Regions from separate parts of the Limnohabitans sp. TEGF002 genome, predicted to be linked through region 1. Evidence: riboswitches for the same ligand, from Rfam matches in the RefSeq annotation. Region 1 holds a riboswitch; the other holds the start of a gene.
What was found. A riboswitch is a leader RNA that binds a small molecule or an ion and turns the genes downstream of it on or off. The one in region 1 is predicted to bind S-adenosylhomocysteine.
Positions count from the first base shown of each region.

Region 1 (14,591 bases):
ACGCGGGCAGGTTGTGTTCTTTGGCCACTTCGGCGCGCCAGGCCTTGAGGTTGATGTAGCGCACCATCGCGTCTTGCCCCAGGTTGGCGGCGGCGGGGGATGGGGCGCTGCGTGACCGTGTTTTTTTGTCGCTGCGTTGGCTGGTGCTTTCGCGCAGTTGCACCGGCACATCGCCTTTCAGGACGGCGCGCGATCCGTCGGTCAGGTGCAGGGTGCTGAAGCCTTCTTCGGTGTGCACATGCAGCGCGCCAATGGCGATCAGCTGGCGCATCACGGCGCGCAGTTGCTGCTCGCTGTACTCGGCCCCCACACCAAAGGTGCTGATGCTCTCGTGGCCGCGTTGCGCCACTTTCTCGGTCTTCTTACCGCGCACAATGTCCATGGTGTGCGCTGCGCCAAAGCTGTGGCCGCTGGCCTGGTGGCAGCGGTACACGGTGGACAGCAGTTTGCGCGCCGCATCGGTGCCGTCCCACACTTCAGGCGGGTTCAGGCAGTTGTCGCAGTTGCCGCAGTAGGGCATGTACACGCCCTGGCTGCTCTCGGTTTGGCCTTTGTAGGTTTCGTCAAAGTAGCTCAGCAGGCGCACGCGGCGGCAGTCGGTGGCTTCGGCCAAGGCCAGTAGCGCATCAAGCTTGCCGCGCATGACTTGTTTGAACTCTTCGCCCGCTGGGCTTTCGTCGATCATGCGGCGCTGGTTCACCACGTCTTGCAGGCCATAGGCCATCCACGCGTCTGAGGCCAACCCATCGCGCCCGGCACGGCCCGTCTCTTGGTAATAGCCTTCGATGTTTTTAGGCATGTCCAGGTGCGCCACAAAGCGCACATCGGGTTTGTCGATGCCCATGCCGAACGCGATGGTGGCCACCATCACCACGCCTTCTTCGCGCAAAAACTCGTTTTGGTGGCGCTGGCGCATGTCGGCGGGCAGCCCCGCGTGATACGGCAGCGCATGAACACCCGCCTCGCACAGCATGGCTGCAACCTCTTCCACCCGTTTGCGCGACTGGCAATACACCACGCCCGCTGCTTCGGGGTGATCGCGCTCAATGAAGCGCAGCAGCTGTGTGCTGGCCTCTTTTTTCTCTACGATGGTGTAACGGATGTTGGGGCGGTCAAAGCTGCTGATGAACAGTTCGGCGCTTTCCAGCTGTAGCCGTTCGACGATGTCGGCACGGGTCAGCGTATCGGCCGTGGCGGTGAGCGCCACACGCGGCACGCCGGGGTAGCGCTCATGCAACACCGTCAGGCCCCGGTATTCAGGCCTGAAGTCGTGGCCCCACTGGCTCACGCAATGCGCTTCGTCGATGGCAAACAGGCTCAGCAGTCCGCGCTCTTGCAGCGAGTCCATCTGCGCCAAAAAGCGGCCGTTGGTCACGCGCTCGGGCGCTGCGTACAGCAGGATGATTTCGCCGCGAAGAAGGCGGCGTTCAATGTCGCTGGCTTCTTCGCTCGTCAGGGTCGAATTGAGAAACGCAGCGCTTACGCCTGCTTCGTGCAGTGCGCCCACCTGGTCGTGCATCAGCGCGATCAGCGGCGAGACGACCACCGTGATGCCCTGGCCTGCGCGCTGGCGTGCAATGGCTGGAATTTGGTAACACAGCGACTTGCCCCCGCCCGTGGGCATCAGCACCAGTGCATCGCCCCCGGCCGCCACATGGTCAATGATGGCTTGCTGTGGGCCGCGAAAGGCGTCGTAGCCAAAAACTTCGCGCAGGATGGGGAGGTGGGGGGACAAAAGCGGCGTGGGTGATGGCAAAACAGCCGATATTGTGCGCTACCGATTACCATCCCACCCCATGCACACCTCCGCTCTCGTCTTGTTTTCTGGTGGCCAAGACTCCACCACCTGCCTGGCCCATGCTTTGTCGCGTTACGAGCGCGTCGAAACCCTGGCGTTTGACTATGGCCAGCGCCACAAAGTCGAGCTGGATGCCCGTCTGAACGTGTTGGCCGCGATCAAGGCCCGCTTTCCGCAATGGGCCCCCAAAATGGGCGAAGACCACCTGCTCGACGCCGGCATCCTGGGCCAGATCAGCGAGACGTCTTTGACCCGCGACACCGCCATCGAGATGGAAAGCTCCGGCCTGCCCAACACCTTTGTGCCGGGGCGCAACCTGTTGTTCCTCACGCTGGCTGCGGCATTGGCTTATCGCCGGGGCTTGCAAGTCATCGTCACGGGCGTGTGCGAGACCGATTTTTCTGGCTATCCCGACTGCCGCGACGACACCATGAAAGCCATGCAGGTCGCCTTGTCACTGGGCATGGACCGCAAACTGTTGATCGAGACGCCTCTGATGTGGATCGATAAAGCCCAGACCTGGCAACTCGCGCACGACTTGGGCCACAAGGCCGATGCCGCTGGGGGGGGCCAGGCTTTGGTGGACTTGATCGTGGAGCACACCCACACCTGCTATCTGGGCGACCGCACCCAGCGCCACGACTGGGGTTATGGCTGCGGCCAGTGCCCGGCATGCCAGTTGCGGGCAGCGGGCTTTGCGCGTTACCAAACAGCGTGAGCGTGTCCCTGTAGGTCGGCGGCTTCAGCCCCGACAACTGTCTGCACTGCGTTAAACCGCGTCGGAGCTGAAGCTCCGACCTACAGAAAATGGGGTTGCTGATGCTCGCTGCTCCTGTTTTCTACAATACCCCCCATGAAGACCCCCTTTTACACCCGCGCCCAGGCGCTGCCCGAGATCCTGAAAACCCGCATCGCCATTCTCGACGGGGCCATGGGCACCATGATCCAGCGCTTCAAATTGTCTGAGGCCGACTACCGGGGTGAGCGTTTCAAGGACTTCCCCAAAGACGTCAAGGGCAACAACGAGCTGCTGAGCCTGACCCGCCCCGACGTGATCCGCGACATCCACGAAGGCTACCTGGCTGCCGGTGCCGACCTGATCGAGACCAACACCTTTGGCGCGACCACGGTGGCCCAGGCCGACTACGACATGCAGCACCTGGCCCGCGAGATGAACCTGCAGTCCGCAAAAATCGCCCGTGCTGCTTGCGACAAGTTCTCTACGCCCGACAAGCCCCGCTTTGTGGTCGGTGCACTCGGCCCCACGCCCAAAACCGCCAGCATCAGCCCCGACGTGAACGACGCCGGTGCCCGTAATGTCACTTTTGAAGAACTGCGCGCTGCTTATTACGAGCAGGTCGAAGCGCTGGTCGAAGGTGGCTCGGATGTGCTGCTGGTCGAGACGATTTTTGACACGCTCAACGCCAAGGCCGCACTGTTTGCCATCGAAGAATTCTTTGAAGCCAGCGGCCAACGCCTGCCCCTGATCATCAGCGGCACCGTGACCGATGCCTCGGGCCGCATCCTGAGTGGTCAGACCGTCACCGCGTTCTGGCACAGCGTGCGCCATGCCCAGCCCTTGGCTGTTGGCCTGAACTGCGCTTTGGGCGCGACTCTGATGCGTCCTTACATTCAAGAGCTGAACAAAGTCGCGGGTGACACCTTCATCAGCTGCTACCCCAATGCGGGCTTGCCCAACCCCATGAGCGACACCGGCTTTGACGAAACGCCGGATGTGACCAGCCGCCTGCTGCACGAGTTTGCGGCCGAAGGCTTGGTCAACATCGTGGGCGGCTGCTGCGGCACCACGCCTGAGCACATTGGCGCGATTGGCAAGGCTGTTGCACCTTTGGCGCCGCGCAATGTGCACAGCGGTTTCTTCTACAAAGAAGCGGCCTGATCAATCTTCCAGCAGCAGCTTTCGCAACTCGGCCAGATCCTGTGTGCTGAGGCCAATCGCGCCGTGCAGGTAGTCGGTCATGCCGCCGTGCTGCCCATCCACCGCTTCAAAAGCAGCATCCAAAAACTCCGGCTGCACTTGCCAAAGCACCTTCATCACATGCGCGTGGCCTTGACCTTCCAGTCGTGCATCGCGCTTGTACAGCTGGTTCGTCAGTAAATAGTCGTGCTCGATGGTGGCCCGATCAACACCCAGCGCTGACAACACCAGAGCCGCTGCAAAACCCGTGCGGTCTTTGCCTGCGGTGCAGTGAAAAACCTGCGGTGTGGGCTGCTCCAGCAGATGCTTCATGAACCGCCCATACGTGTCTGCGTTGCGGTTCACAAAATCGCGGTAGGTCTCGCGCATCAAATCCACAGTCTCTTCGGTGGTGGGCACGATACCTTGCGCCACCAGCGCCTGCATGCGCGCGATCACCGTGGGCTCAATCGTCAGTGCCACGCGCTCAACGCCGGCAATGGCATAAGGCGTTGCGGTGTATTCGGCCACGCCGCGAAAGTCCAGGCTATGCCTTATACCCAACGCCTGCAAACGCGCCACATCGGCGTCGGTCAGGCCCGCCAGATGGTCAGAGCGAAACACTTGGCCCCGCCGAACGTGACGTCCGTCTGTGGTCAGGTAGCCGCCCAGATCGCGGAAATTGGAGGCGCCTTGGAGGGCTATGAGTGGGTTGGATGGAGGGGTCATGTGCGTTTCAAAGGTGATGGCCTCATTGTGCGGCGTTCAAACCGTCAAACCTGTCATCTTGGTGCAAAGTTGGTGTCAGTTTCTCAGGTCAGGCCTCCGGTTAAAATCACGCCTTCCCCAAGGAGCGTTGCAGCCCGCCGCCTTTCAGGCGCAGCAGGTCAGGCTTGGGGCCGTTCAATGTCTGAATGATCTTGCACAACGACGCTCACCTGTAAGCCCAAGGTGAGCCTGTGTCTGTTGTCGCGTCTAAAACCGTTTCTGTGCCCCCCATGAAGTTGTCCGGTCTGGAGCCTGTCTCCATCGGCACGGGGTCGCTGTTCGTCAACGTGGGCGAGCGCACCAACGTGACCGGCTCCAAGGCTTTTGCCCGCATGATTTTGAATGGCGAGTACGAGCAGGCTTTGGCTGTGGCGCGTCAGCAGGTCGAAAACGGCGCGCAGGTGATCGACGTGAACATGGACGAAGCCATGCTCGACAGCCAGGCGGCCATGGTGCGGTTTTTGAACTTGATGGCCGGTGAGCCCGACATCGCCCGCGTGCCGGTGATGGTGGACTCGTCCAAATGGACCGTGATCGAAGCGGGTTTGCGCTGCATCCAGGGCAAGGGCATCGTCAACTCGATCAGCATGAAAGAGGGCGTGGAAGAGTTCAAGCGCCAGGCTAAGCTGGTCAAGCGTTATGGCGCTGCGGCCGTGGTGATGGCGTTTGACGAAAAAGGCCAGGCCGACACCTACGAACGCAAGATCGAGATTTGCGAGCGCGCTTACCGTGTGCTGGTCGGCGAGGTGGATTTCCCGCCCGAAGACATCATTTTTGACCCCAACATTTTTGCCATCGCCACCGGCATCGAAGAGCACAACAACTACGCGGTGGACTTCATCAATGCCACGCGCTGGATCAAGCAGAACCTGCCGGGTGCCAAGGTCTCGGGCGGCGTGTCCAACGTGTCGTTCAGCTTCCGGGGTAACGACCCGGTGCGCGAGGCGATCCACACCGTGTTTCTGTACCACGCCATCCAGGCGGGCATGGAAATGGGCATCGTCAACGCGGGCATGGTCGGCGTGTACGACGACCTGGAGCCCATGCTGCGCGAGCGCGTCGAAGACGTGGTGCTCAACCGCCGCGCTGATGCAGGCGAGCGTTTGGTCGAGGTGGCCGACAGCGCCAAGGGCGCAGCCAAAGACGAGACCACCAAACTGGCCTGGCGCGGCACGCCCGATGCGCCTGTGGGCGTGGCGCAGCGCTTGTCACATTCTTTGGTGCACGGCATCACCGACTTCATCAGCGACGACACCGAAGAGGCCTACCAAGAGATTTTGGCCAAGGGCGGTCGTCCGCTGCATGTGATCGAAGGCCCGCTGATGGACGGCATGAACGTGGTCGGTGACCTGTTCGGCCAGGGCAAGATGTTCTTGCCGCAGGTGGTCAAGAGCGCCCGCGTGATGAAGCAGGCCGTGGCACATTTGCTGCCCTACATCGAAGCCGAAAAACTCGCGCAAGAAGCAGCGGGCCAAGACGTGAAAGCCAAGGGCAAGATCGTGATCGCCACCGTCAAGGGCGACGTGCATGACATCGGCAAGAACATCGTCACCGTGGTCTTGCAGTGCAACAACTTTGAAGTGGTCAACATGGGTGTGATGGTGCCCTGCCACGAAATTTTGGCCAAGGCCAAAGAAGAAAACGCCGACATCATCGGCCTGTCGGGCCTGATCACGCCGAGCCTGGAAGAGATGCAGTACGTGGCCGCCGAGATGGAAAAAGACCCGTACTTCCGCGAGCGCCAGATGCCGCTGTTGATCGGCGGTGCCACCTGCAGCCGCGTGCACACCGCCGTCAAGATCGCGCCCAACTACTCAGGCCCGGTGGTCTACGTGCCCGACGCCTCGCGCAGCGTGAGCGTGGCGCAGGGCTTGTTGTCGGAGCAAGCCGCGAACTACATCGCCGAGCTGAACGCCGACTACGCCAAAGTGCGTGAGCAACACGCCAACAAAAAGCAAACCCCCATGTGGACGCTGGCGCAGGCCCGCGCCAACAAGACGCCGATCGACTGGTCAAAGGGCGTGCCCGCCGCGCCCAAGTTCATAGGTCGGCGCGTGTTCAAAAACTACGACCTGGCCGAGATCGCGCAGTACATCGACTGGGGCCCTTTCTTCCAGACCTGGGATTTGGCCGGGCCTTTCCCGGCCATCCTCGACGACGAAGTGGTGGGCGAGCAGGCGCGCAAGGTGTACGCCGACGGCCAAGCCATGCTGCAAAAAATCATCGACGGCCGCTGGGTCACGGCCAACGCCGTGCTGGGCCTGTATCCCGCCAACAGCGTGAATGACGACGACATCGCGCTCTATGCTGACGCCTCGCGCAGTCAGGTCGCCATGACCTGGCGCGGCCTGCGTCAGCAGACCGAAAAACACATGATCGATGGCGTCATGCGCCCTAGCCGCTGCTTGGCCGACTTCGTCGCGCCGCAAGGCACTGCGCCAGACCATGTGGGCCTGTTCGCCGTCACCGCAGGCATTGGCGCCGATAAGCGCGCCGCCGCTTTCGAAGCCGCGCACGACGACTACAGCGCCATCATGCTCAAGTCATTGGCCGACCGTTTGGCCGAAGCGCTGGCAGAGTGTTTGCACAAAAAAGTGCGCACCGACCTTTGGGGCTATGCCGCTGGCGAAGCGCTCACCAGCAAAGACCTGATCGCCGAAAAGTACCAAGGCATCCGCCCTGCACCCGGCTACCCCGCTTGCCCCGACCATAGCGCCAAACAAGCCATGTTCGACTTGCTGCAATGCCAAGACATTGGCATGGGCCTGACCGAGAGCCTGGCCATGACGCCTGCAGCCAGCGTGAGCGGTTTCTACATCGCCCACCCCGAGGCGCAGTATTTCAACGTGGGCAAAGTCGGTGACGACCAAGTGCAAGACTTGGCACAGCGCAGCGGCGTGCAAGTCAAAGACCTGCAGCGCCTGTTGGCCCCCAACCTTTGAATCACATGACAAATTTCTGGACGGCTTGTGGTCACCAACACCTGACGCGCAACGAGCGGGGTTGGCTGGTGCCCAGTCCAGACTATTGGCGGCTGTGGCTGCAGCGCCCCGAAATGGCGCTGGTGCCCGAATCGTGCAAAGCTGAAAAGCGTTTGCACGCCGCCCTGACCGATTCGCCCCACATGCAGGTCACGCCAGCCGACTACAAACATTTCAAGGACGACGATGTCCGTGAAAACTACAAATTGTTTCTGCGTTTTCGCGATGAAGTGGAAAGCGCGGGTTCTCTGGAAGCGGCCTACATGGGCTGGATCCAGAGCGGCAACATCCAGCTGCCGCCCCTGTTCATCGATCTGGTGGTGCAGGCCATCGTGTGCAATGTGCTGACTGGTGAGGATGATGCTTGGGTGTGGCGTGCCGCCGAGCTGCTGTTCAGACGCCAACGCATCACCGTGCGCGATGGCCGTGTGCTGTCGGGCGACAGCGACACCCTGGACAACTTGCAAGCCACCGGCGGTTTGGGCGAGATGGGCCGCTTGTTGATGGAGGGCGGCGCGCCGCTCAAAGCGGTCGATGTGAAGGTGCTGCACAAGGACAACGAAGACCGTTACCTGTCGCAGCGCGAAGGCCTGGGACGCTACGCCTTCTTGCTCGACATGACGCACGAAATCCAGAATGAATTGCCGCACGGGCTGATCCTGAAAATGGTCAACGCCCGCTCAGGGCTCAAGGCTTTGTCGGTGGTGCTCGCCCGCTGGGTGCAACACTTTTTGGGTGTGGCGGTGCAGATCGAGCCGGTGCAAAAAGTCGACGACCCGGCCTGGCGCTGGCATGTGGGCCTGGATGTCACGGCCACCGCTTTGCTTAACGATTTGTACCAAGGCGCCGAGCTGTCATCCCAACGCCAGCAGCAACTCATCAGCCTGTTCAAGCTGCGCTTTGAGAACCCGCAAGACATGCGCGCCGACGTGCAGGGCAAGCCGGTGTATTTGGGCTTGGCCATGAACGAGCAGGGCTTGCTCAAGCTCAAACCGCAAAACCTGTTGCTCAATTTGCCCTTAACCCTCTCTGCCTGAGCTTGTTTCGCTCAGGTTTTGTTCTCTCTCAACTACCCAGCGCATCATGAAAATTTCCCTTCGCCTTTCGTGTCTCGGCCTTGCTATCACTTTGACCCTCTTGGCCCAAGTGGCCATGGCGCAAAACGCGGTGACCACAGCCGCTGCCAAAGAAGAAGGCGCTGTGGTGACCCCCAGTGGTCTGGTTTACCGAAGCCTGAAAGACGGCAACGGTGCCAGCCCCACGGCCAGCGACAAAGTGACGGTGCACTACAAAGGCACCTTCCCGGACGGACGCGAATTTGACAGCTCTTACAAACGCGGTCAGCCCATCGACTTTCCTCTCAACCGCGTCATCGCGTGCTGGACCGAAGGCGTGCAGCGCATGAAAGTAGGCGGCAAAGCCAAGCTGACCTGCCCGCCTGAAATCGCTTACGGTTCGCGAGGTGCGGGCAGCGCTGTGCCGCCCAACGCCACGCTGTTGTTTGAAGTGGAGTTGCTGGGCATTCAAGCCAAGTGATGCCTCTGGCGCCATTCACAGGATCACCGCACCACACCTGATACGACATGCCTGACATGACACACCAGACGTCTTACCCCACCGAAACTTCGCAGCGGCGTTGGAATCGTCGGCAAACCTTGGCTGCTTTGGGGGCGGTTTCGTTGTTGCCTGCCATGGTGGCTGTGCGCCCGGCGGCGGCTCAAGTTGCAAGCACCGCTTGGCTCGACACCCTGCGCGCCGCACGCGGCCAGACCGTTTACTTCAACGCCTGGGCGGGCAGTGAGCGCATCAACGCTTACCTGCAATGGGCGGCGGGTGAATTGCAGCGCGACTTTGGCGTCAAGCTGCAGCACGTCAAGATCAGCGATGCGGCCGATGTGGTCAAGCGCGTGCGCGCCGAAAAGCAAGCAGGCCGCAAAGACACCGAAGGCACGGTGGACCTCATCTGGATCAACGGCGAAAACTTTGCCACCATGAAACGCGACGGCCTGTTGTCCGCGCCCTTTGCGCCAACCTTGCCCAACTTCCAGTGGGTGGACACCGTGGGCAAGCCCACCACGCTGGTGGATTTTTCGGTGCCCACCGACGGCTTGGAGTCGCCCTGGGGCATGGCGCAGCTCACGTTTTTTGCCGATGCCAAACGCCTGCCCCAACTGCCGCAAAACATGGCCGAACTGCTGACTTTGGCCCGCAGCCAACCGGGCCGCATCACCTACCCGCGCCCGCCCAACTTCCATGGCACCACCTTCATCAAGCAGGCCTTGATCGAGCACGCGCCCGATGTGAAAGCGTTGGCCCAGCCCGTGACCGCCGCCGCACTGGAAGCGCAAGCCGCGCCGCTGTGGCGCTTTCTGGATGCGCTGCACCCGCACCTGTGGCGCGGTGGCAAACAGTTCCCGCAAAACTCCGCCGCGCAGCGCCAGATGATGGCCGACGGTGAGCTGCTGCTGGCGCTGACTTTCAACCCCAACGAAGCGGCCAACGAAATCGCCGCCAAGCGCTTACCCGCCACCGTGCAAAGCTGGCAATTTGCCAAAGGCACGATTGGCAACACGCACTTTGTGGCCATCCCCTACAACGCGCCCAGCAAAGCGGGCGCACAAGTGGTGGCCAACTTTTTGCTGTCGCCCGCCGCGCAAGCGCGCAAGGCCGACATCGACGTGTGGGGCGACCCCACCGTGCTCGATGTAGCCCGCCTGCCCGCCGCTGACCGCGCCCGCTTTCAGTCCGCGCCCCATGCGGGACAAGTGCGCCAAAGCGCCCCGGCCTTGCCAGAGCCTCACGCCTCGTGGGTCGATGCGCTTGAAAAGGAATGGACCCGCCGTTACGGCGTGTGACCAGAAGCAATCCTCTCGTAGGTCGGTGGCTTTAGCCCCGACTTTGTGGGCTTGGCACAGGCGGCAGATGTCGGAGCTAAAGCCCGCGACCTACGGGGCACAGGATTTGCAGGTCGGCGGCCTCAATCCCGACCTGGGTGGTGACGGTGCAGGTACTTGCCACGGTTAACATCAGCGCTCACCAATATGGTTAGCCCAAACAGGCTGCACCGCTTCTAGCCCAGCCCTGCCCCCATAGCCCTTCATGCCCCGCAAGCCCTCTTTTTTTGCCTTTGTTCTGTCGCTGGCTTTGCACGCGGTGGTCTTGGCGTGGGCCGCTGGCTGGGTCTTCAAACCTGCTGATGCACCGCCTCCGCCCAAAGCCCTAAGCAAGGTGGTGTACCTGACGCTGCCCAAGCCACCAGACCTGCCACAACGCGAGCCCGTTGAGCCCAAACCCATCACCGCCCCGACTCCAAAACCCGCCCCCGCCTTGCCGCAGGTCACCACCACGCCCACCGCTCCAGCCACTCAGCCCAATGCAGGCCGCGCCACCATGGCCGCACCCCCGCCGCCCACGGCCGAAGAATGGGCCTTTGCCGCCGGATACACCAACAAAAACAGCAAGGGCTACCGCTACAGCTGGGGCCAGCAAGTGCGCAGCATGATGGGCACCGCCGTGGAAGGCCCCGACCAAGGTTTCGTGCGCTTTCGCATCGAGATCGCGCCCAACGGCACGCTGGTGCAACTGCAAACGCTGTGGACCACCTCGCCCGTGGCCGAAAAACTGGCGCGCCAAGCCATACAAAACATGCCCCCGCTGCCGCCTACGCCCACAGGCAAGCCGCTGGTGTTTGAGAAAACCATTTCGTTTTCGCCCTTCGCCAGCGATGGCCCGCCGCTGTACAAAGACGATTGCCTGCCTGACCCGCCGGTGTTCCGCAACCCGTTTGCGTGGGACGGCAAATCGCCCCAAGTGGCCCAAGCCCCGGTGCAGGCGGTACCGCCCGATCCGCAAGCGCTGGCCGACTGCCTGCGCCAACTGCCCAAAGACACGATCGATGCCGAAAGCGCCCACGACCGCAGGCTGATGGAGCAATGGGGCTCAGGTCAACTCAAGCGCTGAATTTCTCCGATACTCAAGTCACCACACCCGAATAGACAACCACCATGACTTCACGCATTTTTGAATTTGGCCAAACGCTGCCCGGCTACGACGTGCCGGTGCTCAACGAACGCGCGGTGCGGGCCAGTGCGGGCATCTTGTTTTTTGTGGCCATGGTCACCTTCATGCAGGCGTTGCTGCTGGGCAACTTCAAACCCACACAGGTGTTTGTGGTGGCCTTCCTCATCGAGTTTGCCATCCGCTTGTTCGTCAACCCGCGTTGGGCCCCGGCCATGATCGTGGGCCAGTGGGCGGTGCGCGGCCAAATGCCCGAGTACGTGGGCGCGCCGCAAAAGCGCTTCGCCTGGAGCATCGGTCTGGCGCTGGGCTTGTCCATGTTTTATTTGATCGTGGTGCAAGGCGTGATCGGCCCCATCAACATGCTGGTGTGTGGCACCTGTTTGCTTTTGCTGTTTTTGGAGTCGGCCTTTGGCATTTGTGTGGGCTGCAAACTGCACGACCTGCTGCGCCCCCAAACCGCCCAGCTGTGCCCCGGTGGCGCATGCGCCTACACACCGCCCGCAGGCGCTGGTGGGCAGTGGGGCCATTTGGTCTTGTTGGTGGTGTTTGCGCTGGTCATGGTCGGTGTGGGGCGCTGGGTCAGCCATGGGCCCGATGTGCGCGGCATGCACCACCCCAGCATGCACGGGCAGGGCACGGTGCAGCCAGCCTTGCAGTCTGAGCAAGCCCCCGCATCCGGGGCCGATGCCGAGCGCTGCAAGGTGCCCGAGTTTGCCAAAGCCATGGGCCACGAAACCATCTGGAAACAGCACAACGGTTGCCTGTGAGCGCCTTGGTCTTTTTTGCTGCCTGGCTGTTGGCGCTACTGGCGGCCGTGTCCATCGGCGCAGCGCTGTGGGCGGTGGGCGTGCAAATGCTCGACGCCGCCGCCTGGCAAGCCCTGTGGGCCGACCCGCAAACATGGCGCGCCTGGGGCATGACGCTGCGGACCGGTTTGGCCTCGACCGCGTTGGCGTGGATCACGGTGGCGCATGTGCTGGCCAGTGGCTTCATCCGCCAACAACTGGGGCGCTGGCTGTCGCATCTGCCTGCCTTGCTGGCCACGCCGCACGCGGCCATGGCCATTGGGCTGGTGTTGTGGCTCTCGCCCAGCGGTTGGGCGTTGCGGCTGGTGTCGCCGGGCCTCACGGGCTTTGACGCACCGCCGCCTTGGTTCACCACGCAAGACCCGTGGGGCCTGGGGCTGATCCTGGCGCTGTGGCTCAAAGAGGTGCCGTTTTTGCTGTGGGTGGCCGCCACCCAAATGCAGCGCGAAGACCTGCGCCGCCGCTGGCAAGCCGAATACGCGCTGGCCCAAACCCTGGGCCGCACCCCCGCACAAGCCTTTGCGCAAATCATCTGGCCGCAACTGGCCCCGCGACTGCGCTGGCCGCTGCTCGCGGTGCTGGCCTATGGCCTCACGGTGGTGGACATGGCGCTCATCATCGGCCCCGCCACACCGCCCACCTTGGCGGTGCTGGCCTGGCAATGGCTGAGCGATGCCGACCTGCTCATGCAATCGCAAGGCGTGGCGGCGGCCGGGTGGCTAACGGGCACGGTGCTGGTGGCGGGCGTGTTGATGGTGGTGGCGTTGAAAGCGTTCGCGGTCACGCGCACATTCGCGAGCAGGGGCAAACGCCCACAGAGTCAGGCCACAGATCGGAAGTGCTCGATCCCACAGAAAACCCCGACATGGGTTCTGTATTTTTGTGGGAGGCTGCCCCTGCAGCCGAATGCCATGTGGACCACCCTCCTCACCACCTACGCCGCCGTCTGGTTCGCCCTGACAGTGGGCAGTGTCTCGGGCGTGTGGCCTTTCCCCCAAGTGTGGCCCGAGTTGTGGACGCTGGGCGCCTGGCAACAAGTGGCCAGCAGCGCGCACACCGTGTGCACCACTTTGGGCCTGGGTGTGGCATCGGCCAGTGTGTGTTTGTTGTGGTCGGTGGCTTGGCTGGAGCTGGCCCCGCGCCGCTGGCAGCAGGCCTTGCAACCCTGGTTCTTGTTGCCGCTGGTTTTGCCTTCGGTGCTGTGGGTGGTGGGCTTGTACAGCCTGGCGCTGCACACCCGGCTTGAAGGCCAATGGCTGGGCCTGAGTCTGGCGCACGCGGTCATGGTCTTGCCCTATGTGCTGCTGGCGCTGGTGCCCGCGTATCAGGCGGTGGACCCGCGCCAAGCCGCGCTGGTGGCCAGCTTAGGCCGTGGCCGCTGGGTGTATCTGTGGCGTGTGAAGTGGCCATTGCTCCAACGCGCCATCGCCTCGGCTTGGGCCGTGGGCTTTGCGGTCAGCGTGGCGCAATACCTGCCCACGCTCTATGTGGGCGCGGGCCGCTTTGCCACCGTCACCACCGAAGCCGTCACCTTGGCTGCGGGCGCTCAACGCTCGCTCATGAGCGCCTACGCAGCGCTGCAAATGCTCTTGCCCATCGCCGCCTTTGCGCTGGCCGCGTGGCTGGGCATGCCCCGCCGATTTGAGAAGATCGCCCCCATGAAAGCCAAACCATGACCGACACCCCAAAAGATGCCGCGCACGAGGGTCTGCACGTTCACATCGAACGCTTGGGCAGCGCGCATCACCCGCTGGTGAGTGGCCTGCGCCTGCATGTGCCGCCCGGAGAAATCCTCACGCTCATGGGCCCGAGCGGCTGCGGCAAAAGCTCGGTGCTCGCAGCAATAGCGGGCACGCTGGCCAGTGTGTCCGAAGGGCTGCAGCCACTGCAATTGCAAGGCTCGGTGCAACTCAATGGCCGTGAACTCTCGCACCTGCCCACGCACCAACGCGGCGTTGGCTTGGTGTTTCAAGACGCCTTGCTTTTCCCGCACATGACGGTGGCCGAGAACCTGCTGTTCGCTGTGCCCGCGAATGGCAGCACCGCGCAGCGCCAAGCCCGCGTGCAACAAGCGCTGCAAGAAGCCGAACTGAGCGGCATGGGTAATCGCGACCCATCCACGCTCTCGGGCGGGCAACGTGCGCGGGTGGCGCTCATGCGCGCCTTGTTGGCCGAGCCGCAAGCGCTGCTGCTCGACGAGCCGTTTTCCAAACTCGACGCCGCCTTGCGCGCCCAGCTGCGCCCGTGGGTGTTTGCGCATGTGCGCGAGCGGCGCATCCCGGTGGTGCTGGTCACGCACG
Region 1 is NZ_AP029224.1:222,255-236,845, reverse strand. Features, by position in the region: gene recQ (DNA helicase RecQ) at 1-1,735, opposite strand, end outside; gene queC (7-cyano-7-deazaguanine synthase QueC) at 1,797-2,516, shown strand; gene ACZ5SR_RS01225 (homocysteine S-methyltransferase family protein) at 2,652-3,698, shown strand; gene ACZ5SR_RS01220 (tyrosine-protein phosphatase) at 3,699-4,445, opposite strand; S-adenosyl-L-homocysteine riboswitch at 4,559-4,659, shown strand; gene metH (methionine synthase) at 4,715-7,426, shown strand; gene ACZ5SR_RS01210 (DUF6352 family protein) at 7,432-8,502, shown strand; gene ACZ5SR_RS01205 (FKBP-type peptidyl-prolyl cis-trans isomerase) at 8,549-9,001, shown strand; gene ACZ5SR_RS01200 (ABC transporter substrate-binding protein) at 9,049-10,320, shown strand; gene ACZ5SR_RS01195 (energy transducer TonB family protein) at 10,565-11,425, shown strand; gene ACZ5SR_RS01190 (DUF4395 domain-containing protein) at 11,470-12,252, shown strand; gene ACZ5SR_RS01185 (ABC transporter permease) at 12,249-13,967, shown strand; gene ACZ5SR_RS01180 (ATP-binding cassette domain-containing protein) at 13,964-14,591, shown strand, end outside.

Region 2 (14,591 bases), 480 kb from region 1:
CCCATGGTCAAACTGTTCGGCACCGCCCTTTGGAGTTCGATGGTGACACGGCCCTCCAACGTGCACCGGTAGGCTACACACTGCAACTGATCAACCCCTCTTTGTTGGCCGAGTTGACAGGCATCGATGTTGTGGCTGATTTTCGCAACCGTGATTTGGCGGCAGGCGGTCAGGGTGCGCCCTTGGTACCCGCCTTTCATCAAGGTGTTTTTGGCACCTCTGGCTCTTGCGTGGCCGTGCTCAACATCGGCGGCATCTCCAACCTGAGCGTGATTCGGCCAGATGGTTCCGTTCTTGGCTGGGACTGTGGCCCAGGCAACGCCCTCATGGACCATTGGTGCAGCGCCCACACAGGCGCATCCTTTGACAACAACGGTGCTTGGTCTGCAACAGGGCAGGTTGTCGCCAATTTGTTGCAGACCCTCATGGCCGAAGCCTTTTTGCAGCGATCACCCCCGAAAAGCACGGGGCGAGATCTTTTCAACCCGACATGGCTTCAAGCACGCCTGCCGAATGATGCCCTGCAGCCTCAAGACGTTCAGGCCACCTTGACCGAGTTCACGGCCATGGCCTGTGCCCATGACGTGCAGCGGCACGCCCCTGAGGCACGCGAGTTGATTGTGTGTGGCGGTGGGGCTTTGAACGGGCAACTCATGAGCCGCCTGAGTCACCACTTGCCCGGCGTGCAAGTGGTCAGCAGCGAACTGCGGGGCTTACCGCCTTTGCAAGTGGAGGCTGCCGCATTTGCGTGGCTGGCCGCCAAAACCATGCGGCGTGAAACATCCAGCTTGCCAAGCGTCACGGGCGCCAGAGGCGCCCGTGTCTTAGGGGCGATTTACCCCCGTTGATGTGTGGCGAGCTGCGCTCGCCGTGTCAAATAATCAGGTCGAGAAAGAAGAGCCGCAGCCGCAAGTCGATGTGGCGTTCGGGTTCTTGATCACAAACTGAGCACCTTGCAAGTCTTCTTTGTAATCGATCTCGGCACCAATCAGGTACTGGTAGCTCATCGCGTCGATCAGCAAAGACACGCCGTTTTTGCTCATGGTGGTGTCGTCTTCGTTGGTGATTTCATCGAAGGTGAAGCCATATTGGAAGCCAGAGCAGCCGCCACCTTGCACAAACACGCGCAGCTTCAAATCGGGGTTGCCTTCTTCGGCGATCAGGTCGGCGACTTTAGCGGCCGCGCTGTCGGTGAAGACAATCGGGGAAGGCATTTCGGTCTGGATATTTTCAGCAAGAGCGCTCATGGTGTTTCTCCGGTTCAATGCCAAATAGTATAGCGCGTTGGTCGGGAATTAAAGCCCTTTGAAGCAGTAACGCTACTGCGCACATGGGCTTTGTCTGGCCGCTGCGTGATCCCCGCAAAGAGAGAGCCAAAAAACAAAAAGCCGCCTTGGCGAACCAATGCGGCTTTTTGATGAAGCAGAAAAAGCGGATTAACGCTTGGAGAACTGCTTGCGGCGGCGGGCTGAGTGGAAGCCGACCTTTTTACGTTCGACTTCACGAGCGTCACGCGTGACAAAACCAGCTTGGCTCAGCACGGGCTTGAGCGAAGCATCGTAGTCAATCAGGGCGCGGGTGATGCCGTGGCGCGATGCGCCGGCTTGACCGGATTCACCACCGCCGTGCACGTTGATCATGATGTCGAAAGTTTCGGCATGGTTGGTCAACATGAGGGGTTGCTTGGCGATCATGATCGAAGTCTCGCGGCCGAAGTAGGCTTGGATGTCCTTGCCGTTGACCGTGATCTTGCCAGTGCCTTTTTTCAGAAACACGCGGGCGACGCTGGATTTGCGACGGCCTGTGCCATTGTTCCATTCACCAATCATCTCAAGGCTCCTTAGATGTCCAGCACTTTAGGCTGTTGGGCGGTGTGGGGGTGCTCAGCGCCACCGTACACCTTGAGTTTTTTGATCATGGCGTAACCGAGTGGGCCCTTGGGCAGCATACCCTTGACAGCCTTCTCGAGTGCGCGGCCAGGGTGCTTGGCTTGCATGTCGCGGAAGTTGGTTGCAGTGATACCGCCGGGATAGCCCGAGTGACGGTAATACACTTTGTCGATGGTCTTTGTGCCAGTCACTTTGAGCTGGGCAGCATTGATGATGACGATGAAGTCACCAGTATCTACGTGAGGCGTGTAAATGGCCTTGTGTTTGCCGCGCAAACGGAGAGCAACTTCGCTGGCTACTCGTCCGAGGACCTTGTCGGTCGCGTCAATCACAAACCACTCGTGCACGACCTCAGCGGGTTTTGCGCTGAAAGTTGTTGTCATGAGTTTTCTCTTTAAAAGAAAGGTTTGGCGGGTCCTTTTCCACGGTCGGTGCTCCTCTTTTGGGAGCCTCTTAGGTGGGAATTTGCCAATACCTTGCGGCAGCTGGCGTCTTCGCCGCGGGACCACTGAATCGCTGCGAAGCCTTCTATTATACGAAAAATCAAGGACTTGCGCGCGTTATTGGTTACCATCAAGGCATGTTCAGTTACCGACACGCTTTTCACGCGGGCAACCATGCCGATGTGCTCAAACACATCACCTTGCTCGCGACCATGCGCCACCTCATGCAAAAAGAGGCCGGCATCACCCTGATTGACACCCACGCCGGGGCCGGTTTGTACCGCCTGGACGGTGATTATTCCCAAAAAGGCGCCGAAGCCGAGGACGGCTTGTTCAAGCTTTTGGCTGCGGCCGAAAAAATGGATGCCTTGCCCGACCCCGTTCAGGACTATCTGGAGCAAATCGCCAGCTTCAACCCGAATGGGCAGGCCAAGATCTACCCTGGGTCGCCTTTTTTGATGCACAAACTGATGCGCCACGCCTCGCGTGACCGCCTGCGGCTGTTTGAACTCCATCCCACTGACAGCAAATCGTTGATGTCCAACATCGCCCAGCTGGAAGCCGGACGTACAGTCACAGTGAGCCGGGAAGACGGCTTTGAAGCGCTCAAAAAGCTGCTGCCCCCACCGCCATCGGCCACCGGCTCCAAGCGCGCCATGGTGTTGATCGACCCCAGCTACGAGATCAAGTCGGATTACAGCAAGGTCGCCAGCGTCATTCAGGAATACCTCAAGCGCTTTTCGACGGGCACTTACCTGGTTTGGTACCCGATCATCCCGCGCCCTGAGGCGCACGACCTGCCCAAACGCCTTCGCACTTTGGCCAACCAGGCTCAAAAGCCCTGGCTCAATGCCACGCTGGCGATCGGCAGGGGGCCGGGCGACGAAGGCGGTTTGGTGGCCAGCGGCATGTTTGTCATCAACCCGCCTTTCACCCTAAAAGACCAGATCCGCAAAGCTCTGGACATGGTGGGACCGGCTTTGGCACGCGGATCCGGCAAAAACTGGGCCGTTGAGTCTTCTTGATCGTCTTGGTTTGGCCTGCTCCGACGATCTTGGCCAAGCCTTTTTGATACCAAAAATCAGGATCAGGGAAAGACCTGATCGATGGGCCCTCAAATTAACCGACCGAGCGGTCGGTTAATGGGTATACTGTCACCTGCGCCGCGATCATTCCATCCTGTTTGGCGCAGGAGAAGCCCATGTACACGCAATCTTTCAGCGTCCCGGACGGTTCCGAAGACGCCAAGTCGGCCGGCCTGAAGGCCGTGCCCAAAGCCCTGAGTGCGCAAGACACTGCGCTGCAAGCGGCTTTTGACGCCCGCATCGACGCCGACGGCCGCATCGAGCCGCGCGAATGGATGCCCGAGGCTTACCGCAAAACCTTGGTGCGACAGATCAGCCAACACGCCCACAGCGAAATCGTGGGCATGCTGCCCGAAGGCAACTGGATCAGCCGCGCCCCCAGCTTGAAGCGCAAAGCCATCCTGATCGCCAAAGTGCAAGACGAAGGCGGACACGGCCTGTACCTTTACAGCGCCGCCGAAACCCTGGGCACCAGCCGCGACCAGATGCTGGACGCCCTGCACACCGGCAAAGCCAAATACAGCTCCATCTTCAACTACCCGACGCTCAACTGGGCCGATGTGGGCGTGGTCGGCTGGCTGGTCGATGGCGCGGCCATCATGAACCAGGTGCCCCTGTGCCGTTGCTCTTACGGTCCTTATGCCCGCGCCATGGTGCGTGTGTGCAAAGAAGAGTCCTTCCACCAACGCCAAGGCTACGAAGCCTTGCTGGTGATGATGCAAGGCACCGCCGAGCAAAAAGCCATGGTGCAAGACGCTGTGAACCGCTGGTGGTGGAAGTGCTTGGCCATGTTTGGCCCACCCGACGCAGACAGCCCCAACAGTGCACAAGGCATGCGCTGGGGCATCAAACGCATCAGCAACGACGACCTGCGCCAGAAGTTTGTGGACGCGACCGTGCCGCAAGCCAAGGTGCTGGGCGTGACTTTGCCCGACCCCGACCTGAAGTGGAACGAAGCGCGCCAAGCCCACGACTACGGCCAGATTGACTGGGACGAGTTCTGGGCCACGGTGAATGGCAACGGCCCCTGCAACAAGGAACGCCTGGGTGCACGCGTCAAAGCTTGGAACGACGGCGCTTGGGTGCGCGAAGCGGCACTGGCCCACGCCCGTAAACAACAAGCACGCCAAATGAAGGAAGCAGCATGAACACCACTGCCAACACCGCCGTACTCAAAGAATGGCCCCTGTGGGAAGTTTTTGTGCGCTCCAAGCAAGGCCTGGAGCACAAACACTGCGGTAGCTTGCACGCCTCGGATTCTGAGCACGCCCTGCAAATGGCGCGTGACGTGTACACCCGCCGCCAAGAGGGCGTGAGCATCTGGGTGGTGCCCTCGGCCAGCATTTCGGCCAGCGAGCCCAATGACAAGCCTGAGTTCTTCGATCCGGCCAGCGACAAGGTGTACCGCCACCCCACCTTCTACGTCATACCCGACGAAGTCGGACACATGTGAGCGCCGACAACATGAACGCTCCCGTTGATTACCTGCTGCACTTAGCCGACAACGCGCTGATCCTTGGTCAGCGCAACGCCGAATGGTGCGGCCACGGCCCCATCCTCGAAGAAGACATCGCGCTGTCCAACAACAGCCTGGACCTGGTGGGCCAAGCCCGCATGCTTTACCAGCACGCGGCCGCGCTGCAAGGTGGCGGTGCCACCGAAGACAAGCTGGCGTATTTCCGCGATGTGCCTGACTTCAAAAACTACACCCTCTGCGAATTGCCGCACATGACCTTGATGGCCGCCACCTCAGCAGGCGACCGAGACTTTGCCACCACGATCGTGCGCAACTTTTTGTACAGCAGCCTGATGGTGCTGGTGTGGGACCAGTTGCAAAACTCCAAAGACACGCAGCTGGCCGCGATTGCGGCCAAGTCGCTCAAGGAAGTGCGCTACCACTTGCGCCATTCGCGCGACTGGGTGGTGCGTCTGGGTGACGGCACCGATGAGTCGCACGCCAAAGCGCAAACAGCACTGGATCAGTGGATGCCCTATTGCCAAGAGTTCTGGAGCACCAGCCCGCAAGAGCAAGCCGCTCAAGCGAACGGCACCGGCATCGACATGGCTGCGCTGCAAGCCGACTGGAACCAAATCGTGGACGCCGCGCTGCAAGAAGCCACGCTAAAGCGCCCCGCCGATGGCGGCTTTGTGCCCACCGGCAAGCAAGGCGTGCATTCAGAGCACCTGGGTTTTGTTTTGGCCGAGATGCAAAGCCTCGCCCGAGCACACCCCGAAGCCACCTGGTAATTGGCCCCAATGACCGCGACTGCTTCGCCCACCGCCACGTCCGACCGCACAGCCGATGTGAGCCACGCATGGGCACTGCTTGAGCAGCTGACCGATCCGGAAATTCCGGTCGTTACGCTGCGCGAGCTGGGCATCTTGCGTGACGTGCGTGAAGGCTCGCAAGGGCTAGAGGTCGTCATCACGCCCACTTACAGCGGCTGCCCCGCCATGGGCCAAATCGAAGACGACGTGAAAGCCCTGCTGCAAGCCAATGGGCTGCAAGGCCGCGTGGTCACGCAACTGGCCCCTGCGTGGACGACGGACTGGATGACAGAAGCCGCCAAAGACAAGCTGCGCGCTTATGGCATTGCCCCGCCGCACGCCTGCGCCAGCAGCGGCACGGGAGCGGCCAACGTGGTGCAGTTTGCAGCGCGCAGCGCCAAACCCGAGGTGGTCCACTGCCCACAGTGCGGCTCGGCCAACACCACAGAAACCTCCCATTTCGGCTCCACCGCATGCAAAGCCCTTTACCGGTGCCTGGCATGCATGGAGCCCTTCGATTACTTCAAACCTTACTGAGCGGCCCCAAGCCACTCAGCTCAAGAGCCTCAAGCCATGTCCGCACCCCGATTTCATGACCTCACCATCGCTCGCATCAACCCGGAAGCGGCCGGTGCCGTGGCCATCACGCTGAACGTGCCCACGGATCTGCGCAGCAGCTTCGACTTCCAGCCGGGCCAGTTCCTGACCCTGCGTGCCGACATCGACGGCGCCGACGTGCGACGCAGTTACTCCATCAGCTCGGCCCGCAGCCAGCTGCAAAAACAAGGCGTGCTCGAAGTGGGCATCCGCCCGGTGGAAGGAGGCGTGTTCTCCAACTGGGCGTCTACCCAACTCCAAGCGGGCGACAGCCTGCGCGTGATGCCACCCGATGGTCGCTTTGTGGTGCAGCGCCCTCGCGCCATTCACCGCGTGGGCTTTGCCGCTGGATCGGGCATCACACCCATCCTGTCCATCTTGTCGAGCACACTGGAAGAGCAGCCAGAGAGCAAATTCACCTTGGTCTACGGCAACCGCCGCATGGACAGCGTCATGTTCAACGAAGCCTTGCAGGACCTGAAAGACCGCTACCCCTCGCGCCTGACACTGATTCACATCTTGTCGCGCCAAGCGCAAGAAGTGCCTCTGCTCGAAGGCCGCATTGATGCGGCCAAAGTGCAAGCCATCATCGACGCGTTTTTGCCGGTGGGCAGCATGGACGAGGTGTTTGTCTGCGGGCCAGAAGCCATGATCGAAGCCACTGAGCAAGCGCTGCTGACGGCTGGCGTGAAAGCCGAACGCATCCGCACCGAGCGCTTCAGCTCTCCCACACTCGATGCGCTCAGCCCCGAGCAACGCAGCCAAGCTGTGCTGGGCCACGCGGCCACACGCGAAACTGGCGAAGTACAGCTGACGGTGGTGTTGGACGGCAAGCCCTACGACATGCCGATGAACCGCAACGAAAAGATCCTGGACATCGCCTTGTCCCTGGGTCTGGACCTGCCATATTCGTGCAAAGCCGGGGTTTGCTGCACCTGCCGCTGCAAAGTCATGGAAGGCTCGACCGAGATGGAGAAAAACTTCACCCTCGAAAAACCCGAAGTCGAACAAGGCTTCATCTTGTCTTGCCAGGCACGCCCCACCAGCGCGCGCGTGGTGATCAGTTTCGACGAGCGCTGAAACCCATTGGGAGGTCAACAGCGAAAACGCCCTGCTGCGCAGGGCGTTTTTTTTATGGCTGACGCAAGCCCGTCAAAAGCGGTAACCCAATCCCAGCCCCACCAAGAGAGGGTCTAGCTTCAGGGTGCCCTGGTTGACGCCGCCGACAAAGACATTGGAGCGGATATAAAGCTTTTTCACATCGAAGTTCAACGACCAGTTTTTATCCAGCGGAAAGTCCATGCCAACTTGGAGTGCACCACCCCAGCTGTCGTCCTCCAGATCAGCCCCTCCGCCGAGCAAATTGACGCTGGTGAGGCGGGTGTAATTCACGCCTGCTCCGATATAGGGCTTGTAGCCACTCAAACCGGTGAAGTGGTACTGCAGCAGCAAACTTGGCGGCAAATGTTTGAAAGTGCCAATCGATGTCCCACCCAACGAAACCGTCTGTTTTTGGGGCACCGTCAGAACCAGTTCCGCCGCCATGTTCGGCGTGAAAAAGTAGCTGACATCCACTTCCGGAATGGTCTTGTTGTTGACCGACAGGCCCAATCCTGTGCCATCTTTGTTGGCCATATCCAAGTGCACAGCGCGGGCGCGCACCATCCAAGGGCCTTCGCCTGAAGCTTGAGCCATGGCGGCAGTGGCAGAGCACGCAACCAACACGGCTGCAACGATGGTTAGTTTTTTCATGTTGACTTCCTTATGAACGAAGAGCTTTTTGCTCAACTTCATTGGAAGTTCAAACCACCCGCATTGGTTTGAGCGGGGTCAAACTCCGCGGCAAGGCAACACCAGATTTCAAGCGCAATTGTGTTGCGTCAATCCCATTGCAAAGCACTCAGGGCTTTGTGCGTTTCACAACCGACGACAGATTTCTGCTGTGGCAGCACTCTGGTTCATCGTGTAGAAATGGATGGCTGGCACACCGCCGTTGACAAGTTGCTCGCACAAATCACTCACCACATCCAAACCAAAAGCCTTGATCGACTCAACATCATCGCCATAAGCCTGCAGGCGCAGCCTGATCCAGCGCGGAATTTCAGCGCCGCAGGCATCCGAAAAACGCAGCAACTGCGAGGAACTGGTGATCGGCATGATGCCTGGTACCACGGGCACATCCACACCCAGTTTGTAGGCATCGTCCACGAAGCGGAAATACGCGTCGCTGTTGTAGAAGTATTGCGTGATGGCCGAGTTGGCGCCCGCCTTTACCTTGGTGGCAAAGGCTTGCAAGTCAGACTCTGGCGACTTGGCTTGCGGGTGAATCTCGGGGTAGGCCGCCACTTCGATGTGGAAATCGTCACCGGTCTCAGCCCGGATGAAGGCCACCAAATCGCTGGCGTAATGAAATTCACCGCCCGCACCGTAGCCGCTGGGCAAGTCGCCGCGCAAAGCCACCAGGCGCTTGACACCCATGGCCTTGAGGGTGGCCAACTCCGCGCGCACCGAGGCTTTGGTCGCGCCAATGCACGAGAAGTGCGAAGCGGCCGCAACGCCTTCACTCAAGATGGCGCTCACAGTCGAGAAAGTGCCTTCTTGCGTCGAGCCGCCTGCACCGTAAGTGACGGAGCAAAACTCGGGCTTCAGGGCGTAGAGCTTCTCACGCACACCACGCAACTTTTCTGCGCCCTCGGGCGTTTTGGGCGGGAAAAATTCCAGACTGATCGGCAGCTTCAAACCAGACATCACGTCACCTTCAAAAAATCAATAGTCGTTGGCCTTGGCATACGCCTTGGCGGCCAGATCGGCCTCGTGTGCCACGCGTGTTTTTTCGCGCGCAGGCAGCACCGCTGCTGGGTCAGGCCAGCAAGCTTGCACAAAAAATTCGTGGTTGCCATCCCCACCCGCAATCGGGCTGTCCAGCCAAGCGGTCACTTGGAGCCCCAGCTCGGTCAAGGCGGTGCGCACGCGGTTTTCAATGAACGGAAAATGCGTGTCGTCTTTCACGATACCGCCCTTGCCCACTTGGCCCGGCTGCAATTCAAACTGGGGTTTCACCAACATGAGCAACTGGCCTGTGGGCTTGAGCAAATGCACCACGCCCGGCAGAACCAGCGTGAGTGAGATGAACGACACATCGCCCACCACAAGATCAAAGCCCTCGAGCGCATCGGGAATGCGTTCGTCGCCCGGCGCCAGCTCGCGGGCGTTCACGCCTTGGATGCAGACCACCCGCTCGTCTTGGCTGATGCGCGGGTGGACTTGGGCATGCCCCACGTCCACCCCCACCACCTCGGCCGCACCGTGTTGCAGCAAGCAGTCGGTGAAACCGCCGGTGCTTTGACCCACATCCAGGCAGCGCAAGCCGTCGACCAGAACACCGGTGGCCTTCAAAGCCCCTTCGAGCTTGAGGCCGCCCCGCGAGACATAACGCGACTCGGCATCGTCCATCAACTCCAAGGCAGCGCTTTCGGGTACCTCGTCGCGGTTCTTGACGACGGTGCGCCAATTGCCGTCGGGCTGCTGCCACTTCACGCCCCCGGCGATCAGTCGCTGAGCTTGGGAGCGAGAAGCGGCGAGGCCACGTTCAACGAGAAGTTGGTCAATGCGCATGCGTGGTTTTTTAATAGCGGTAAGTGTCGGCCTTGTAAGGACCGTTCTTGGACACACCGATGTAAGCCGCTTGCTCTTCGCTGAGTTCGGACAACATCGCGCCGACTTTCTTCAGGTGCAAACGCGCCACTTTTTCGTCGAGGTGCTTGGGCAGCACGTAGACCTTGCCGTTTTCGTACTGGTCTTGTTTGGTGAACAGTTCGATCTGGGCGATGGTCTGGTTGGCAAACGAAGAAGACATCACAAAGCTGGGGTGGCCAGTCGCGCAACCCAGGTTCACCAAGCGGCCTTTGGCCAACAGGGTGATCTTCTTGCCATCAGGGAAGATGACGTGGTCGACTTGGGGCTTGATCTCGTCCCACTGCAGCTTCTCCAAGGAAGCCACATCGATCTCGTTGTCGAAGTGACCGATGTTGCAAACAATGGCTTCGTCTTTCATGGCGGCCATGTGCTCGTAGCGGATCACGTTCTTGTTGCCGGTGGCGGACACGAAGATGTCGCACTTGTCGGCAGCGTATTCCATGGTCACAACTTTGAAGCCTTCCATCGCGGCTTGCAGGGCGTTGATCGGGTCGATCTCGGTCACCCAGACTTGGGCGCTCAAGGCGCGCAAAGCTTGGGCCGAACCCTTGCCCACGTCACCGTAACCGGCGACCACGGCCACTTTGCCGGCGATCATCACGTCGGTGGCGCGCTTGATCGAATCGACCAAAGATTCGCGGCAGCCGTACAGGTTGTCGAACTTGCTCTTGGTCACCGAGTCGTTCACGTTGATGGCGCGGAACATCAGGCTGCCCTTGGCAGCCATTTCGTTCAAACGCAGCACACCGGTGGTGGTCTCTTCGGTCACGCCAATGATGTGTGCACCTTTGCGGCTGTACCAGGTCGGGTCCACGGCCAGCTTGGCCTTGATGGCGTTGAAGAGGCAAGTCTCTTCTTCGCTGGTGGGGTTGGCGATCAAAGAAGCGTCGGTTTCGGCGCGCTTGCCCAAGTGCATCAGCAACGTGGCGTCGCCGCCGTCGTCCAAAATCATGTTGGGGCCTTCACCGGGCGTGCCCGCTGCGCCGAAGTCAAAAATGCGGTGGGTGTAGTCCCAGTAGTCGGCCAATGTTTCGCCCTTGATGGCGAACACGGGAGTGCCCTTTGCAGCAATGGCGGCAGCAGCGTGGTCTTGGGTCGAGAAGATGTTGCAAGAGGCCCAACGCACGTCAGCGCCCAAGGCTTGCAAGGTCTCGATCAGCACAGCCGTCTGGATGGTCATGTGCAGCGAGCCGGTGATGCGGGCGCCCTTCAAAGGCTGGGCCTTGTTGAACTCTTCGCGGATGGCCATGAGGCCGGGCATTTCGGTCTCGGCGATTTTGATTTCTTTGCGGCCCCAATCGGCCAGGCCGATGTCGGCGATCACGCAGTCAGCGTTGACGGTGGAAGGCATACGTGCATTCATGAGAAAAGCTCCAAAGCAATGTGAATAAGCCACACGCGTGAATGCAGGCACTGAATGAAAAAAACAGGCTCACCGCACGTCGAGTGGATGAGCGTCGTTGCTGTATGAAGGTTCCGAGCCTCACGCCCCGCTGCCGACTTTTGAACAAGTCAGGGGGCGCTGCAACGCTCCTCGGAAGACTGAATTCTACCGCAACCGGACCCAAGTCATGCCCAGCATGGGTGAATGCACCGCTGCGACTGCGGGTGATTCCGCTAGACTGAGCCGGTTTCCAGCTTCCCAGCACCTTCACCATGTCAGACCTGATGCATCTCCTCCCCGACTACTGGCATTTGTGGGCCGTTGCGGCCGTGCTGGGCCTGATCGCCCTGAATTACGCCACCCAATTTATCTTGCCTGCACGCCATCTCAAAACCAGTTTGGCCAAGGTCAACGCCTATTTGACCGATCTGTCGCAACAAGCACCCGGCACACACATCGATCTGGCCCTGTTGAAAACCGAGGTGATGACCTCTCCCGCCTTGCAACATGCTTGGCAGCAATATGCCAGCACACTGCAAGCGCAATGGCAAGCCGCCGATGCGGGGCCCCTCGGGGCTGCGCGCCAGCGGGTTCGCCACTTGTCGCGGGCCTTTTTTGCCCACATGGATGTGGCCTCCCAAGGCCCCCGCCTTGACTTGTCCAACCTGGAGCAACTGGCTCAAAACGACCCCAACCTCGGCAAGCTCTGGACCGAGTACAACCAAGCACTGGAAGCACTCCAGCAACTGGAGGTCTCGGCACAAAACACCACCGGCCAATGGCAAGCCCAAAGCCATGCCGAAAACTACTTCACCGAGCAAGCCCTGGTGGACTCGCCACTGCAATCGAATTTCTACAAACACATCCCTGGTATCCTGACCGGCGTGGGCATCATTGGCACCTTCACGGGCCTGATTGCCGGGCTGGTCAGCTTTGACGTCTCCAACCCGGAACAGGTGCAAGCCGAACTGAGCCAACTGGTGCAAACCGTGGGCCACGCCTTTTGGGTTTCGGCCTTGGCCATCACCTTGGCGATGGTCTTCACCTGGATCGAGAAATCGGTGTTGACCGGGCGTTACAGGCAAGTGGAGCAACTGCAGCAAGGGCTTGACACCTTGTTCAACCCGCAAGGTGGTGCGCAGCACGTCGAGCGCCTCACTTTGGCGGCTGAAATGCAAGCCGCACTGTCCTTCAAAATTTTGAACCACCTGCGCGAATCGCCCACGCAGACACCCACACGATCCGCCCCATGATCGGCCCCAGAAGAGCGCCCGCCCGCAAGCGTGCTGACGAGGCAGAAAAACCCTTCTGGATTTCGTTTTCAGACCTGATGACCGCCCTCATGGTGCTGTTTCTGGTGGCCATGGCCGTCGCCTTGATGAACGTCACCCAAGGCTTGCGCAAGATGGACGAGCGCCGCATGACACGCGAGGAAGGCATCTCCAGCTGCCTGAGCAACGTTCAGCAACTGACCCAACAGGCCGAATACGCCGGCGTGAAACTGCGCGGCCAGACCTTGGAATTGGGTGCATTGGCCGAATTCAAAAAAGACAGCAACGAGCTGGAACCCCAACGCATGGCTTTTTTGCGCAGCTTCGTGCCGCAAATGCTGCGCGTGGCTCACACCCCCGGCTGCCAGGACTGGCTCAAGCGCTTTGTGCTCGAAGGCTATGCCAGCCCCGAAGGCTCTTTTTTGTACAACCTCAACTTGAGCTTGGAACGTTCTCAACGCGTGCTGTGCGTGCTGCTCGATGCCAAGGCTGCCGATGCCCCGAGCTTGGAAGATCGCCAAGCGATCCGTGAAATGTTCTTCGTGGGCGGTTCCTCGTTCAACTCGGCCATCCTGAACCAGCCCGAAAAAAGCCGCCGTGTCGAACTGCGGCTGGAATTCAAGGACCTGCGCCCCCAATGCACCGCCAACACGCCCGGCTGCGAGCCCGACGAGGTGCGCCCCATCCCTTGGGACGACGACTTCAAATGCCCAGTAGCCTCTCGCTGAGCGCCCGGTAGATCGCCTGCACCATCGGCCTGCGATCCAGCACCGGGCACTTTTCGCACAACTGGCCCGGTAAAATCGCATTTTTGCCAGCCTGCACAGGGCTTGGCCACCACGGGGGCTGATTGGCCACCCGCTCGACTTCAGGACTCCTTGTGACCTACGCCCACGAAACCCGGCGCCGCCGGACTTTTGCCATCATTTCCCACCCTGACGCGGGTAAAACCACGCTGACCGAAAAGCTCTTGCTGTTCTCGGGTGCGATCCAGATCGCCGGTTCGGTCAAGGCCCGCAAGGCTTCGCGCCACGCCACATCGGACTGGATGGAAATCGAAAAGCAGCGCGGCATCTCGGTGGCTTCGTCGGTCATGCAGATGCTGTACCGCGAGCACGTCATCAACCTGCTCGACACCCCCGGCCACAAAGACTTCTCGGAAGACACCTACCGCGTGCTGACTGCCGTGGACTCGGCACTGATGGTGATTGACGCGGCCAACGGTGTGGAAGCACAAACCCGCCGCTTGATTGAAGTGTGCCGTCAGCGCGACACGCCCATCATCACCTTTGTGAACAAGATGGACCGCGAAGTGCGCGACCCGCTCGATATTCTTGATGAGGTTGAGCGCGAGCTGGGCATGCCCTGCGTGCCCATGACCTGGCCTGTCGGTCAGGGCAAATCTTTTGGCGGCATCATCAACCTGCGCACGCAGGCCATGACGGTGTTCGACTCTGGCTCTGAACGCCTGCCGCAAGACTTCGAAACCATCCCACTGACCGAGCAAGCCCAACTGGCTGAGCGCTTTGGCCTGGAATGGCAAACCGCCATGGACAGCATGGAGCTGGCCACCGGCGCGTCGCCTGCGTTTGACGAAGCGGCCTTCTTGGCGGGCAAGCAAACCCCCGTGTTCTTCGGCTCCGGCGTGAACAACTTCGGTGTGATGGAAGTGCTCGACGCCCTGGTCGATCTGGCCCCCGCACCCCGGCCCCGCACCAGCAACTTGCTGGTCAATAAGCAGCCCGTGGTCAAAGAAATCCAACCCGAAGACAGCGCGTTTTCGGGTGTGGTGTTCAAGGTGCAAGCCAACATGGACGCCAACCACCGCGACCGCATCGCCTTTGTGCGCATGGCCTCGGGCAAATACACCCCCGGCATGAAGCTCAAGGTGCAGCGCACCGGCAAAGAGCTTCGACCGACCAGCGTGGTCACCTTCATGAGCCAGCGCCGCGAAGCCG
Region 2 is NZ_AP029224.1:702,680-717,270, reverse strand. Features, by position in the region: gene ACZ5SR_RS03645 (anhydro-N-acetylmuramic acid kinase) at 1-848, shown strand, start outside; gene erpA (iron-sulfur cluster insertion protein ErpA) at 882-1,247, opposite strand; gene rpsI (30S ribosomal protein S9) at 1,437-1,829, opposite strand; gene rplM (50S ribosomal protein L13) at 1,841-2,272, opposite strand; gene ACZ5SR_RS03625 (23S rRNA (adenine(2030)-N(6))-methyltransferase RlmJ) at 2,470-3,357, shown strand; gene paaA (1,2-phenylacetyl-CoA epoxidase subunit PaaA) at 3,534-4,565, shown strand; gene paaB (1,2-phenylacetyl-CoA epoxidase subunit PaaB) at 4,562-4,870, shown strand; gene paaC (1,2-phenylacetyl-CoA epoxidase subunit PaaC) at 4,882-5,664, shown strand; gene paaD (1,2-phenylacetyl-CoA epoxidase subunit PaaD) at 5,674-6,222, shown strand; gene ACZ5SR_RS03600 (2Fe-2S iron-sulfur cluster-binding protein) at 6,259-7,362, shown strand; gene ACZ5SR_RS03595 (OmpW/AlkL family protein) at 7,435-8,034, opposite strand; gene metF (methylenetetrahydrofolate reductase [NAD(P)H]) at 8,200-9,030, opposite strand; gene ACZ5SR_RS03585 (TlyA family RNA methyltransferase) at 9,049-9,897, opposite strand; gene ahcY (adenosylhomocysteinase) at 9,908-11,341, opposite strand; S-adenosyl-L-homocysteine riboswitch at 11,424-11,520, opposite strand; gene ACZ5SR_RS03575 (hypothetical protein) at 11,647-12,615, shown strand; gene ACZ5SR_RS03570 (flagellar motor protein MotB) at 12,612-13,361, shown strand; gene ACZ5SR_RS03565 (peptide chain release factor 3) at 13,514-14,591, shown strand, end outside.
Region 2: another riboswitch for S-adenosylhomocysteine. It lies ahead of ahcY (adenosylhomocysteinase); the one in region 1 lies ahead of metH (methionine synthase).